Pontibacter liquoris: one gene and its partner. The protein of the gene in region 2 interacts with the protein of the main gene of each other region in a pairwise test. Links are inferred from orthologs where the notes say so. Each region holds a gene or a part of one and is shown on either strand. Other genes may lie near its edges.

Region 1 (7,870 bases), on a different replicon or contig from region 2:
TATACTTTAATCTTAACCTTTTTAGCATGCCGACAGAACAATACCATGAGCCTGCTCATGAACTATCAGAAGAAACACGCACATTTGCCCGCATGATCACCTCCGTAATTGAGGAGGCGGAGGCCATTAGCTGGTACGAGCAACGCATCTCGGTGGAGAAAAACGAGCAGGCCAAAGCCATTATGAAAAATGCCCAGAACGAAGAGTTCAAGCACTTTGGCATGGATCTGGAATTTTTGCTGCGCCAGAAACCAAAATGGCGCGAGATGATGAAGATTATCCTCTTCTCGGAAGGAGATATTGTAGAAAAAGGCGAAGAGGCAGAAGATTAATTGCTGCCTGTAACCCTCCAATAACCTTGTAAAACATACTTGTAATAAGCGGGATAGCTGCCACAGCGATCCCGCTTTTTCATTTTAGAAGGCCCGCTCTTTCTCCGGCAGGGTGCGGTCTATACTTAAATTACCCGGTCCGCCTACTACCAATGCCCAGGCCATACCGATCACGAGCAGGTGATATTCGTATCCTTCGCCGGCCTGCTGTCCGCTCCAGTTCATAAAAAAGCCGTTGTGCAGGTGCACAAACAGGATGATACCCATAAAAAGGAACAGGATGCACAAGGCCCAGAAGCGCGTGAGCAAACCCAGGATCAGGCATATGGAGCCAAAGAACTCTATGATGATCACCAGCCAGGCGATTGCTGCCGGCCAGCCGGTCATCTGTGCAAATCCGCCTGTAAAGCCCGAAGGTCCCGGACCGCCAAACCATCCCAGCAGCTTCTGCGCGGCGTGCGGAAAGAGTACGATGCCTAAAAAGCACCGGATAATGGTTAAGCTCCAGGTATTAGGTGTTCTGAAAATTCTGCTTTTAAAATCCATACTTTATACCTAAGTAGTTGAATATAAAACATTACGGATTTAATCAAGTATAGATAATATTATTTTTATCGATTAATGAATCAGGATCATTGCCGGGTGGCCAGGCAGGCGCTACCAGTATTTTTGGCGAAGCACCTCGGCTACTTTGCGCATACCTGTGCTGGCATTCTCTTCATACAGATGCAGGTTCGGGCGCCTGGGCAGTTCCGGTAATTTAGGGTCCACCACAAACAGAGGCGTTTCATCCGGAATAAAATCGACCAGCCCTGCCGCCGGGTACACAACCAGCGAGGTGCCCACTACCAGAAAGATGTCGGCTATCAGCGCTTCTTCCATCGCCTTTTCCATCATCGGTACGGGCTCGCCGAACCATACGATGTTGGGCCGCAACTGTGACCCCCGGGCGCATTTATCGCCGAGTTTCAGTTCCCAGCCTTCCACCGGGTATACCAGCGTAGGGTCTAGGGTGCTGCGGCTTTCGAACAGTTTGCCATGCAGGTGCAGTACATGGCTGGAGCCGGCGCGCTCGTGCAGGTCGTCCACGTTCTGGGTGATAATGCGTACATCGAAATCGGTTTCCAGTTCTGCCAGGGCCAGGTGCCCGGCATTGGGTTGCACCTCGTGCGCGTTTTTGCGCCGCTGGTTATAGAACGCCAGTACCCGCTCCGGATTTTTGCGCCAGCCCTGCGGCGAGGCCACTTCCATCACATCCACGCCTTCCCACAACCCGTTGGCATCCCGGAAGGTAGCAATTCCGCTTTCGGCGCTAATACCAGCACCCGTAAGCACGACAAGTCGCTTTTTCATTTTCGTAGCAAATCTTTTTACTATAAAGGTGTACCTGCCAGGTTGCTGCAAGGTTTTCACTATGCAACGCATCTTTGCTGCATATACCGTTCTGGCAGATCGGCTAGTAGGCAGCAGAAAGTAAAGTAAGAAAGCTTGGTTGGCAGCAAAAGAAAAAGCCTTCTGCTATAAACAGAAGGCTTTTTCATGGTTAAAGTATAAGCCGCTTACTTGCCGGCCGGTTTCTTTTTAGCCGGAGCCTTCTTGGCTGCCGGTTTGGCCTTTGCCTTAGCCGCCGGTTTCTTAGCGGCAGGTTCTGCTTTTTTCTTGAAACCACCCCGGCCTTTTTTCTCCGGTGTAGCTTCCGCCAGATCCAGGCACTCCTGCAGCGTCAATTCCGCGGGCTCTTTGTCCTTTGGTATTTTCACGTTCTTTTTGCCCACTACAATGTAGGGTCCGTAGCGGCCATTGAGAACCTGCACGTCGGCATTTTCCGGGAAGTCTTTGATGAGCTTTTCCGCATCCGCCTTGCGCTTCGTCTCGATCAGCGCCACCGCTTCTTCGGCCGTTACCGTCATCGGGTCCAGTATTTTCGGCAAAGAATAAAACTTGCTGTTATGGCTGATATAGGGACCGAAACGCCCGATAGCCGCCTTCATTTCTTTGTCTTCGTACATGCCCACAATGCGAGGCAGCTTAAACAGATCTAGGGCATCCTCCAGGGTCAGGCTTTCGATGAACTGGCCTTTGCGCAGGCTGGCGTAAAGCGGCTTTTCACCGGTCTCTTCATTTTCTTCGCCCAACTGTACATAAGGCCCAAAACGCCCCAGCTTTGCCAGAATGGTTTTGCCGGTGGTGGGGTCCTGGCCTAGCTCGCGGGCACCCGATACATCGGCCCTGTTAATGCTTTCGCTGGAGGCAATGCGCTCATGAAAAGCTTCGTAAAACTGGTCCAGCATCGTTTCCCAGCCTTTCTGACCTTGGGCGATCTCATCAAACTCTGCTTCCACGCGCGCTGTGAACGAGTAATCGATCACGTTGGGGAAATGCTCCACCAAAAAGTCATTTACCACCATAGCCGTATCGGTCGGGAAGAGTTTGGCTTTTTCAGCCCCCGTCAGTTCGGTTTTGGTCTGCGAGGTGATAGCATCATTTTGCAGGGTCAGTACCTGGAACGGGCGCTCTTTGCCTTCGCGGTTATCCTTCTCCACATAGCCGCGTTTCTGGATAGTAGAAATGGTAGGAGCGTAGGTAGACGGGCGACCGATACCCATTTCTTCCAGCTTTTTCACCAGGCTGGCTTCCGTGTAGCGGGCAGCAGGGCGGGAGTAGCGCTGGGTAGCCAGCATTTGCCGCAGCGCAATCTGCTGGCCAATGGTCAGCGGCGGCAACATGCCTTTTACATCCTGGTCTTCGCCTTCGCCATCTTCCTCATCCTTCGATTCGATGTATACTTTCAGAAAGCCTTCAAATTTGATGACCTCCCCGGTAGCGATCAGTTTTTGCTCCGGCTGGGTGGAGATGCCGATCGTTACGGTTGTTTTCTCAATTTCAGCATCCGCCATCTGAGAGGCAATGGCACGCTTCCAGATCAGTTCATACAGGCGCTGCTCGTTGCGGTCGGAGCTGGCTACCATCTGCGAGAAATCCGTGGGACGGATGGCTTCGTGGGCTTCCTGTGCCGATGCGTTTTTGGTTTTAAAGCGGCGGGTTTTCACAAAACGCTCGCCAAAAGAAGCCTGTATCTCACGGCTGGCGCCCTGTATCGCTTCTTCCGACAGGTTCAGCGAGTCCGTACGCATGTAGGAGATCTTACCGGCTTCATACAACCGCTGGGCGATAGTCATGGTCTGGGCCACCGAGAAGTATAGCTTGCGGCTGGCTTCCTGCTGCAGCGTGGAGGTGGTGAACGGAGGGGCAGGGGTGCGCTTGAGCGGCTTCTGCTCCAGGTTCTCAATGGTATAATCCGCCCCGATGCAACGTTGCAGGAAAGCTTGCGCCTGATCTTCGGTTTTATACTTGGTGGGCAGCTCGGCTTCCAGCGTGCGGCCCTGCACATCAAATTTAGCGGTGATGCGGAAGGAAGCTTCGGCTTTGTGGCGCTCAATCTCGCGCTCGCGCTCCACTACCAGGCGCACGGCTACTGACTGCACACGGCCAGCCGAAAGGCCGGTCTTTATTTTTTTCCAGAGCACAGGCGATAGCTCAAAACCAACTAGCCGGTCCAGGATACGGCGGGCCTGCTGGGCATTTACCAGATCCATGTCGATACCGCGCGGCGTGCTGATGGCGTTCAGGATCGCATTCTTGGTGATCTCCCGGAAAACGATCCGGCGCGTTTGTTTGTCATTCAGGTTCAGGGCCTCGGTCAGGTGCCACGAAATGGCTTCGCCTTCTCGGTCATCGTCCGATGCAAGCCACACGGTTTCGGCTTCTTTGGCCAGCTTGCGCAGCTGCGCCACCACTTCCTTTTTATCGCTGGATATCACGTAGGTGGGCTTAAAGCCGTGGGCTACGTCAATGGCATTGTTGTCTTTCGGTAAATCGCGTACATGGCCAAAGCTCGATTTCACTACAAAGTCTTTTCCTAAGTAACCCTCGATTGTCTTGGCCTTGGCAGGCGACTCTACTATAACTAAGTTTTTTATCATCCTTTATTTTTACAGGCAGGTGCGGTCGAAATTTGCCCAAAGTTCCAATAATTTTTCTAACAATTACAACCACAAACGTATAACATAGGTTTAACACGGATAAATGAACCAGTAGTTCACTAATAAATACGCTATACGGATACTTTACACTTAATATGCAACGAACTGTACTCCTCTGCCGTCATGCAGAAACGTATGACCCTTATCCGCTACAGCCCGATTTTGAGCGTGAGCTGACGCCTCACGGCAGTCAGCAGGCCCTGCAGGCTGGCAAGTGGCTCCGCGATAAATTCGTGAAAGTAGATGCCCTGCTGGCAAGCCCCGCCCGCCGCGCCCACGATACAGCCCGTATTCTGGCCGCACGCTTATACTTTGATGAGGAAAAGATCAACTATGAGCCCAGCCTGTATAATGCCCGGGAAGTAGAACTGCTGCACGCACTGGCAGCCTTGCCCAACCAGGTAAAAACCGTCTTGCTCGTAGCGCATAACCCGGGAATTACGCGCCTGGCCCGCGACCTGAGCGGGCAACATGTGGGGTATCTAAACCCGGCCAATGTGGTGGCCATCACCCTGGAACTTGCTAACTGGCAGGAAGTATACGCCACTACGGGCCTGCTGCACGCTTCGAACCTGCAGGCAGTTTCCTGACCCAGGAGCAGGTATAAGTACTGCTGCCACGGCAAGAAACATCCTGTTCATACTTATTTATACTTATTTTATACTTGTTTATACTTAGAGGGCTGCTCTCCCGGAAACGTGCTGCAGCGCATGGTAGCAGAAAGTCTTTCGGGAAAGGAGGCGCTGTGTGCAGAATTTTTGTAGTTTAGTGGCACGCATGTTTTATACTTGCATTCGCGTCAAGAATTATACTATATGAGAACAACCATCGTCGCTGTCATCAACCAGAAAGGCGGCACTGGAAAAACAACTACAACCATTAACCTGGGCAGCGCCCTGAGCAAATTAGGCCACAAAGTACTGCTGCTAGACCTGGACCCGCAAAGTAACCTGTCGTATTCGCTGGCCGTTTCGCGGCCGCAGGATACCCTGGCCGATGTTTTTCTGGGAAATAAGTCACTGGAGGACATCGTAGTGGAGAAGGATGGCATCTGGATCGCGCCGGGGTCGAACGACCTGGTGGATATCGAGATCTCGCTGGTGCAGCAACCCGAACGGGAATTGTTTCTTAAAAAGATGCTAACGCAGGCAAAGTCCTACGATTATGTGCTCATCGACTGTCCACCTTCCCTGTCGGTCTTAACGCTGAATGCGCTTACAGCTGCACAGGAAGTGCTCATTCCGCTGCAGATGGAAGTTTTGACCCTGCAGGGGCTGGACCAGATCATGAATACGGTGCAAAAAGTTAAAAAAGCTTTTAACCCGAAACTTAAAATTAAAGGCATCGTAGTGGTCATGTTTGATATACGTCGTAAACTGAGCCAGGAAGTGCTCGAATACCTACACGAAAATGTGAAGGAACGCATATTTAAAAGCCAGATACGCCTAAATGTGAAGCTTGCCGAAGCCCCCTCATTTGGCAAAAGCGTGCTGGATTATGAACCCTCCTCCCATGGCGCAAAAGACTACCGGGCACTGGCTGAGGAGTTTGCGGGGGCCTGATATCCAAATCCGCAGCAACGCTATTTTAAGCATTCAATTAAATTGATTAAATTGCATAAACTTTCATGCCTGACTGTGCGCAAGGACCTGATACCGGCGCGTGCTTCTGCTTATAATGCAGGTTTAAAAGACCCAACTCAATTACACACATATGGCCTTAGGTAAAAATTTGAAGTTGAGCAAAGACAAGCTCATCAGTGACGTAGAAGCCAACACAAACAAGATTTCTGTCCCAAAGGCAAAACAAGAAACAGGCCCCGTTGCTACCACTACCTTATCCGAAGCGCCTGCCGGTGCCCCGGCAGCCACCAACGGCAACGGGAGCATACAAGGCAATTCGAAAGTAGCGGCCAACAAAGCGGCGAATGCCTCTTCGGCCAGAGGCGCTGCTGCCATTGCCGAAGCGCCGGCGCCTGTCAGCAAACAGAAACTGCCCCAAAGCCCTGAATACATCAGCGAGCAACTGAATAAAGTGCTTTATGCCCTCGATGCCTTTAAGAAAGGGGATATCTCTGTTCGTCTGACAAAACAGAACAACGACATTTTTGCCGAGATCGCCGAAGCCTACAACTCCATGGTGGAGATGATTGGTGGGGTAGGTGGCGAGGTGTCGCGTATTTCGAAAGTAGCTGGGGTAGAAGGAAACCTGAAGGCCAGGGCTTCTGCCGAAAATGCATCGGGCTTCTGGAAGGACATGATCAACAACATCAATGGCCTGGTAGATTCGATTGCGGTGCCGGTACTGGAGGTGGGTAAAGTACTAAAGAATATCTCGGGCGGTAACCTGGACGAAACATTCCAGATCCCGGTATCGGGTGACTTTAAAATAATGGCCGAAACCATTAACCGTACCATCGATAACCTGAACCTGTTTGCCGGTGAGGTAACGCGTGTGGCCCTGGAAGTGGGAACGGAAGGAAAGCTGGGTGGCCAGGCATCGGTGCCGAACGTGGCCGGTGTGTGGAAAGACCTGACCGACAACGTGAACACCATGGCCAATAACCTGACCTTGCAGATGCGTGACATCTCCAATGTGGCTACTGCGGTGGCCAAGGGCGATTTGGCGCAGAAGATATCGGTAGATGTACGCGGTGAGTTTGCCCAGCTGAAGGACAATATGAACCAGATGGTGGACTCGCTCAACATCTTTGCTGACGAAGTAACCCGTGTGGCCCGTGAAGTAGGTACAGAAGGTAAACTGGGCGGCCAGGCCAATGTACCAAACGTAGGTGGGGTATGGAAAGACCTGACTGATAACGTGAACTACATGGCCAGCAACCTGACCTCGCAGGTGCGGGATATTGCCAACGTGTCTACCGCGGTTGCAAAAGGCGACCTGAGCCAGAAGATCACGGTAAATGTAAAGGGCGAAATGGCCGAGCTCAAAGACATCATCAATGAGATGGTGGACTCGCTCAACATTTTTGCCGGTGAGGTAACGCGCGTTGCCCGTGAAGTAGGAACAGAGGGTAAACTGGGCGGCCAGGCAACAGTACCGAAAGTAGAAGGCACCTGGAAAGAACTCACCGATAACGTGAACCTGATGGCCAGCAACCTGACCTCGCAGGTGCGCGACATTGCCAACGTAGCAACTGCGGTGGCAAAAGGCGACCTGACCCAGAAGGTGTCAGTGGACGTGAAAGGCGAACTGGGTGAGCTGAAAGATATTCTCAATGAGATGGTGGACAGACTGAACGTGTTTGGCGCGGAAGTAACGCGTGTAGCACGTGAGGTAGGCACCGAAGGAATTCTGGGTGGCCAAGCCAACGTGCCGAACGTAGCCGGCATCTGGAAAGAGCTGACGGATAACGTAAACTACATGGCCTCTAACCTGACCTTACAGGTACGGGATATTGCCAATGTAGCAACAGCCGTAGCGAAAGGTGACTTGAGCCAGAAGATTACAGTGAATGTGAAAGGCGAGTTAGCCGAC
Region 2 (7,471 bases):
CATTTCGTATCAGATCTGGGACGACCCTACTGTGGACTGGCGCCGGTTCGATGCCATTATCATGAAGTCGCCGTGGGATTACTTTGATAAGATAAATGCTTTTAATGCTTGGCTGGATGAACTCGAGAAGCTGGATGTGCCGGTGCTGAACCCCTTGCAAACCATCCGCTGGAACACCGATAAAAGCTACTTCAAAGACCTGGCAGCACAGCGCGTGGAGGTAGTGCCTACCTTGTGGCTGAACCAGGGCGATGCGTTTCAGGCCGAGGAGGTGTTTGCCCAATTGGGCGTGGAAAAGATCATCGTGAAACCGCGCGTGAGCGGGGGCGCCAAGAATACGCTGGCCCTTACCCTGGAGCAGGCCGTCGCCAGCACTTCTGCCATCAACGCGCTGCTGCAACAGGAACCTTTCATGGCGCAGCCTTTTATTCCGGAGGTGGCGCAGCAGGGCGAGTGGTCTTTCCTGTTTTTCGGGGGCAAGTATAGCCATACCGTGCTTAAAACCGCCAGGCCCGGCGATTTCCGGGTTCAGCACTTCTTTGGCGGTACCATTCATACGCCCACGCCACCGGCAGCCTTGTTGGCCACGGCGCAAACCATTGTAGAGAAGTTCGCCGCCGACTGCCTGTATGCCCGCGTAGACGGCGTAGCGATTGACGGCCGCTTTGTGCTGATGGAACTCGAACTGATAGAGCCTTTCCTCTTTATGGCAACCAGCCCGGGAGCTATGGCGCGTTATTATGAAGCGCTGCAGGCGCAGTTGCAGGCGTTGCGGGTAAGCTAGGTAGCAGTGTCGTTGTTGTGGAAGATTAGCAGTGGCACTTCTGCTGTGAGGACAAGTTTCTCTGCCAGACTGGGGTGCAGTATCCCCGCCAACATCCCCTGCTTGTGGGTAGTAAGCGCCAGCAGGTCTATCCGTTCGCGTTGCACATAGTCCTGCAGTGTCTCTGCTACATCGTCGCCCTCCAGCAGGGTAAAGTGAACGTCTTGTTCAGCTAAATTGGGTTGCAGTTTTTCTTTGAGCTGCGCTAGTAGCTGCCTGGCTTTCTTCTGGTCTGCCGGCGTTGCGATGTGCAGGCAGTGGAGGGTAGGATGGAAGGGTGCCAAAGTACCGATCAGGTACAAAATGGCTTCTTTATCTGCCTGATCAAAGCTGGTGGCGTATAGGATGTTGTGCCCTGCCTGTCCGGTATTGGTATTCGGAACGGTGAGTAGCGGCACGTTCAGTTTCTGTGCCATTTTGGTTGTAACGGTGCCAAAAATATTGCGGGCCAGGCTCGTCTCGCCCCGGGTAGCCATTACCACCAGGTCTGGATTATAGCGCTGTGCCTCTTCGGCGATCTTCTCTTCCGGCAACCCATGGACTAAGGCACGTTCCACCTGTACATGGCTCCCTTCTAAGCCAGCCTCGTTCAAAAGCTGCAGGTACAATTCTTCCAGTTGCATTTGGGCATCAGTATCATTGCGATGTAGCACCCGCTCTGTCTGTCGCTCCGATTGGGTCATTTCCTGGGGTGGGGGCATGTCCGTATCGGCATCCGACAGATAGTCCTGGTGGCAATGCAACAATAGCAGCCGGGCCTGTGGCTGGGCGGCTGCCAGCCTAAGCGCATAGCGACAGGCCTCTTCCGTACCGGCAGTGAAATCAACAGGGAGCAGGATTTTATACATAGTAGCTTTTATAAGATTGCAACTGTATACGATGGCTGGTGCGGGGATAGTTGTTACATAGCGGTTGAATGCTGCTTACGCGGCGCCTGCCGTGCAAACTACTGCCGGAGGCAAGGCTTTAAATTCAAAATTTCGCTTAGTTTTGTAGTCAGAACTTGCATCCCATGCCCAAACGCATCCTTTTATACTTTCTCGGCTTTGTTGTACTGGCGTCGCTGGCCTACTATGGCTTTAGCCGCTGGAAAGACTCGCGGGAGAAAGTGGACCTCTGGACGCTGGTGCCTGATAGCGCCACCTTTATTGTGGAAACCAGCCACCACGCCGCCCTGGTGGAGCATCTGAAGGAAACGGAGCTTTGGAACAGCGTGGCCATACTTCCTTTTGCCCAGCGCTTTCAGGAGAACATGGCCTGGCTCGACAGCATCTCGCCCGGCTCGCAGCGGTTGGCGCGCTTTCTGGATCAGAAAAATATTCTGACCTCGGTGCATGTGGTGGGCAAGGCCGATGTGGAAGTGGTATACTATGTGCCGGTCAATTCGGTGGGAGAGCACCGCTTTGTGCGCACCCTGACAGAGAACATCAGCAAAAGTGCGGTCTATAAAGAGGACACACGCAAGTACCAGGGCGTAGAGCTGACGGATGTGATCAACACGCGCAACGGCAGTAGCTTTACTTATTTCTCATATCATAACAACCTGATCATGAGTCCCTCGCCGGTGCTGGTGGAGGAGATCGTGCGGCGCATTAACCACGGCAACCTGGTGTCGGTGGCGGCCAGCTTTAAAAGCACCAATTACCTGAACCAGCCCGAAGTATACGCCAACGTTTTTGTTAACTACCGCAACCTGCCCGACCTGCTGGGTTTGTTTATGCAGCCCGAGCTGATGCCCCAGGTGCAATACCTGAGCAGCCTGTGCCAGAGCGGGATGCTGGAACTTAAACTGGAGCACGATAAAATATTTCTCAACGGCTTTTCGAACCCGGAGCGCCTGAAAGGGTCGTTGCACAGCGACATGCAGCCCCGGCGGCCGTATCCGCTCGGCGTGAAAGCTTACCTGCCCAGCCGCACCGCGGTGCTGCTCCATTTTGGCCTGGAGGAGGTAGCCCGACTGCGGGCGCAGGGTAGCGAGGCCCGGAAAGGCTCGGCCTATGCCGCCACTGCCGACAGCCTGGTGCATACTTTCAGCAACGAAGTAGCCCTGGCGTACCTGGAATCTTACAACATCACCACCAGCCCCGAGAAAGTAGTGTTTGCCCACCTGGGCAAGAAAGCCTCTGCCAACAAATTGCTTGCAAGCCTGATCCGGCAGGTAGCGGCCGCACGTAAAAACAAGCCCTACAAAGAGGAGTATGGCAGCTATACCATCCAGCTGCTGGACGTGCCGGAACTGCCGGCGCAACTGTTTGGCAGGCTGTTCGGTGGCTTTGAGCAAAGTTATGTGGTGCAGGTAGACGATTACATGTTGTTCTCCTCCGATATGGCCACACTGCGTTCGTTGCTGGACGATATCTCGGCCGAAAATGTGTGGAGCAAATCGGTGGCGCAAAAAGCTTTTCTGGAAGAAACACTGCAGGAAGCTAATTTCAGCCTCTACCTGAACACCGTTAATGCCTGGTACATCCTTAACCGCTATGTGACCGACAACGACCGCGAAGACCTGCTGCAGAATGCCTCGCTCATCAAGCGGTTTAACCAGGTAAGCCTGCAGTTCTCCAAAGTAGACTCACAGTACTATACCAGCTTTGTGTTCAGGCGGCAAAACAGGAGCAAGACAGGTGAAGATGTCTTCAGCACCGAACTCACCATGCCGTTCCCGAGCCGGCTGGACACCCGGCCTTTTGCCATCCAGAATGCCGTGGACCGAAGCCCGGAGGTGGTGGTGCAGGACTCGGCCAACATACTTTATAACATCACAGCCAACGATAAGCTGGGCTGGACTGATACGGTGGGCACCTCCATCAGGGGCGAGGTGCAGCAGATAGAATACGGGCCGGACAAAAAGCTTCGCTACCTGTATGCCACTGCTAACCACATCCACGCCGTAGACAACCACGGCCAGGAACTGGACAACTTTCCTTTTAACCTGGGCGACTCGCTGCGCATCCAGCACCTGTCGGTATATGATTATGATGGCAAAGGCAATTACGGCCTGCTGGTAGACGATGCCCAGGGCAACCTGTACCAGTATGATATGCGTGGAACGGCTATACCTGGCTGGCAGCCGCGGCCCATGGACTACCGCCTGGCGGCCGCGCCGCAGCATGTGCAGGTGGGCGGCCACGACGTGCTGCTGGTGCTACTCGAAAACGGGTATGTGTATGCCCTCAACCGCGACGGCGAAACGTATCCCGGTTTCCCGTTCAGTGTTAAATCGCCGCTCACATCGGGTGCTGTGATCAGGGCGGGGTCCGACTTGCGCCGCACCGAAGTCACAGCTGTGACAAAGTATGGCCAGGTGGTGGTGTTTAATTTGCAGGGCAAAGTGCTGCGCCGGGAGCAGTTGCTGCGCCCCAGCAAGCGGGCTATGTTCGAGCTGGTGCCCGAAAGCAGCAATGGGCGCTCATTTATACTCGTGCGGCAGGACCAGGGCAAGGTGGCTATCTTTGACCAGGACCTGAAGCAGGTTTTTGAGAAGCGGTATGTGACCTCGGCGCCTAAAATAGTGCAGTTCTATCACTTCGGGGGCGATAAAAAACTATACGCCATGACTGAGACCGGCCCGCAGAAAACATACCTCTATGATGTGAAAGGCAATCTGATTGGCAGCCGCGCCCTGGAAAGCAGCCAGCCCGTCACCTTGTATTACAACGAAGCAACCAACAGTTATACTTTATACAAGGTGTTCCGGCGAGAGCTTAAAAAGATCTCCTTTAAAGTGGCGGAGTGATGTTCGGACCCCGTATCAAGTATCAAGTATCAAGATGAAAAGAACAGGATACAACGGGTGTTCGGGATGAGCGTTATACTTTGCACCAGCTACGGAAGCATACTTCTTATACTTCTTTATACTTCCCGCAACTCCTACGCTTTCCTGTTTACCACCCAAGCTGGTACCATAATACGAGCTTCTAGCTGTGTGACAGGGAAAATTTAAAAGCTCCTGAACCAGCCTTTCCTGTAAAAGAAGAATAGCTGCAGCCCGATGAGCGCGACCATCAGAAAGAGCAGGATCGGGTACGCGTACGGCTGGTACAGCTCGGGCATGTTGAGCGGATAGACGCGACCCGTTTCCGGGTTTTCGTGTGCAAAGTTCATCCCGTACAAACCCACTATAAAACTGAGCGGAATAAAGATACTGGAGATAATGGTGAGCACTTTCATGATCTCGTTCATGCGGTTGCTGACCGTTGACATGTAGAGCTCCACCAAGCTGGAAGTCATTTCCTTTTGGTTGTCGATCAGGTCGATGAGCTGCACGACATGGTCGTAGGCATCGCGGAAGTATACGCGCAGGTTCCCGGGAATCACGTTTTCATCGAGGCGCAGCAACTCGTTCAGTTTGTCGCGCTCGGGCCAGACAATGCGGCGGAGCTTGATCAGTTCGCTTTTGAGGCTGAGCACCTCGCTGAGCGATTGCCGGTTGGGCTCCAGCAACACTAGCTGCTCTAATTTATCGGTATAACTGCCGATATCGCTCATCACCGGGAAATAATAATCCAGCACCACATCCAGAATAGCATAGGCCAGGTACATGACCGGGCGCGTACGGATAACGCCTTTGCCAACGCGGATACGCTCGCGTAGCGGGTCCAGACAATCCTCGTAATCGCTCTGCAGCGTGAGCACGTAGTTGGGGCCTGTAAAAATGGAAAGCTGCACATCATCCAGGCAGTGCGTGTCGTTTGACCAGCGCAGCATGCGCGAAATCAGGAACAGGCGGTTGCCCTCGAATTCTTCTACTTTCGGCCGCTGGTAATCGTTGATCACATCCTCCATCTGCAGCGGGTGCAGCCCGAAATCGCGGGTGATCTCTTCCAGTAACGAGAGGTTACCATACCCGCGTATGTCGACCCAGTGGCGGGCCTCCGGGGCGTTTCGCACCTTTTTGAGCAGTAGCTCATAGCTTTCCAGTTCCATTTCTTCCAGCGAGCTCTCGGAAAACGAGATCAGGAAAAAGCGCGGCTCATAGGCTTCGGCAGGCACGTACAAATGCCCGGGGCGGTCGCCCACTCTGCGGTCCAGTATCTTGCTTCGGTTGTGGCGGTTTTTTCTTCGTTTCGACATAGTATGGCAAAGCAGCGGTACAGGTGCAAGGTAGTAATTAATTCAGGCGCCGCCACGTTTGGAGCCGTACTTAAACAACTTCCGAGACCGATACGGCATCCAGCTCCAGCAGCCTGGCGGTCACGTCGGGCTGCAGCTTTTTACGCACCTCCAGCACCAGGTGGCAATCGAGCGCAAACTGCTGTTGTTTTATCTCCAGTTCGTATTCCTTTACCAGGCGCATCACCTCGTTCATCTGCGCATACTGGAAGTGCACCTGCAGCTGCACGGTTTCATACTTCTCAACGATGGTTGCCTGGCTAAGAGCATCGGCCGCCGCTGTTTTGTAGGCGTTTATCAGCCCGCTTACCCCCAGTTTTACTCCGCCGAAATAGCGCACCACCACTACCAGCACGTTGCTCAGCTCAGCCGAGCGGATCTGGCCAAGAATCGGGTCACCGGCCGAGTGGTTGGGTTCCCCGTCGTCGTTGGCGCGGTAGCGGCTTTTGTCGGCTCCCAATGTATAGGCGTAGCAATGATGGCGGGCATCGTAGTACTGCCGGCGGAGCGCTGCCAGCTGCTGCTTCACTTCCTCCTCCGAGTAAACCGGGTAGGCCAGGGCAATAAATTTGCTGCCTTTCTCTTTGTAGAGGCCTTCGGTGGGTGCGGCAATGGTATGGTAGGTATCTTGCATGGTTATAACCTGCGCTCAGGGCAGCAACGGCAGGAAGTATAAAACAAATTTAAACGAAAAGTTGACGCCTTACCAGCAGCTGTGCCCGAACACATAGCGCATTTCCCATAAAATCTGCTTATTTTGTAACAAACAAGCTTTATACTTTGCCCCAAGCCCCTTATATCCTGACCTTCGATAGCATTGGCTCCCTGTCCGAAGGCTTTCTAACCACAACCCAGCAGGCGCAGCAGTTGCCCTTTGCTGTGAAACGGGTGTTCTGGATGCACGGCACCCCAGCTGCTGTGGTGCGGGGGCGGCACGCTAATGTGGAGACGCAGGAAGTGCTGGTGGCCTTAACGGGAAGTATAAACGTGAAAACCGAGACAGCGGAAAGTTCAGCCGTATTTGAACTGAAACATCCTGACCAGGGCTTGTATATACCGGCTATGTGCTGGACGGAACTGACATTTTCTCCGGGCGCCATTGCGCTTTGCCTGGCTTCTACCGATTTCAGCGAAGCAGATTACATCCGGGATCACGCATTATTTAAAAAACTGGCTGTGCCAGCGGCAGCCTTAAAAACGGAACAAAGCCGTAAGTAGCCTTTTATCATTTGCCCTAAGCTATTCTTAAGCCCTGCCCCAAGCCTTATGCCGCTCCTCCCATACTTTGCTTTCAGAGATTACCCGGCAGGGCTGGAGGCACAGCTCATGCAGGCCGTAACCGACACCGTGAGCAGCAAAAGGTATATCCTGGGGGCGCACTTAGAAGGGTTTGAGCAGGAATTTGCGCGGTATCTAGGTATGGCAGCTGCCATCGGAGTAGGCAACGGCTACGATGCCCTGGTCATAGCCTTAAAAGCCGTGGGCGTTGGCCCGGGCGATGAGGTCGTGGTGCCGGCTCATACGTTTGTGGCTACC

What was found. The genes of interacting proteins can lie anywhere in the genome.
Region 1: the proteins of LWL52_RS17950 (region 2) and topA interact in binary tests that used the Escherichia coli proteins (3 or more experiments, as listed by UniProt). The link is inferred for Pontibacter liquoris from one-to-one orthologs.

Annotation. Positions count from the first base shown.
Region 1 is NZ_JALEBG010000001.1:2,376,677-2,384,546, reverse strand. What follows is about bases 1,604-4,705. They hold topA (type I DNA topoisomerase), read right to left. Parts: upstream 4,316-4,705; coding sequence 1,892-4,315; downstream 1,604-1,891. Other genes in these bases: LWL52_RS09805 (SixA phosphatase family protein), read left to right, coding at 4,471-4,705; LWL52_RS09815 (SIR2 family NAD-dependent protein deacylase), read right to left, coding at 1,604-1,685. Also shown: LWL52_RS09825 (ferritin family protein), read left to right, coding at 27-332; LWL52_RS09820 (DoxX family protein), read right to left, coding at 417-878; more of LWL52_RS09815, read right to left, coding at 990-1,603; more of LWL52_RS09805, read left to right, coding at 4,706-4,965; LWL52_RS09800 (ParA family protein), read left to right, coding at 5,191-5,937; LWL52_RS09795 (HAMP domain-containing protein), read left to right, coding at 6,089-7,870. UniProt on the Escherichia coli protein: Releases the supercoiling and torsional tension of DNA, which is introduced during the DNA replication and transcription, by transiently cleaving and rejoining one strand of the DNA duplex.
Region 2 is NZ_JALEBG010000003.1:216,404-223,874, reverse strand. The notes cover bases 4,769-7,471. They hold LWL52_RS17950 (IMPACT family protein), read right to left. Parts: upstream 6,570-7,471; coding sequence 5,967-6,569; downstream 4,769-5,966. Other genes in these bases: LWL52_RS17940 (DegT/DnrJ/EryC1/StrS family aminotransferase), read left to right, coding at 7,202-7,471; LWL52_RS17945 (sugar 3,4-ketoisomerase), read left to right, coding at 6,716-7,153; corA (magnesium/cobalt transporter CorA), read right to left, coding at 4,769-5,896. Also shown: LWL52_RS17970 (ATP-grasp domain-containing protein), read left to right, coding at 1-784; LWL52_RS17965 (universal stress protein), read right to left, coding at 781-1,671; LWL52_RS17960 (hypothetical protein), read left to right, coding at 1,836-4,559; more of corA, read right to left, coding at 4,763-4,768.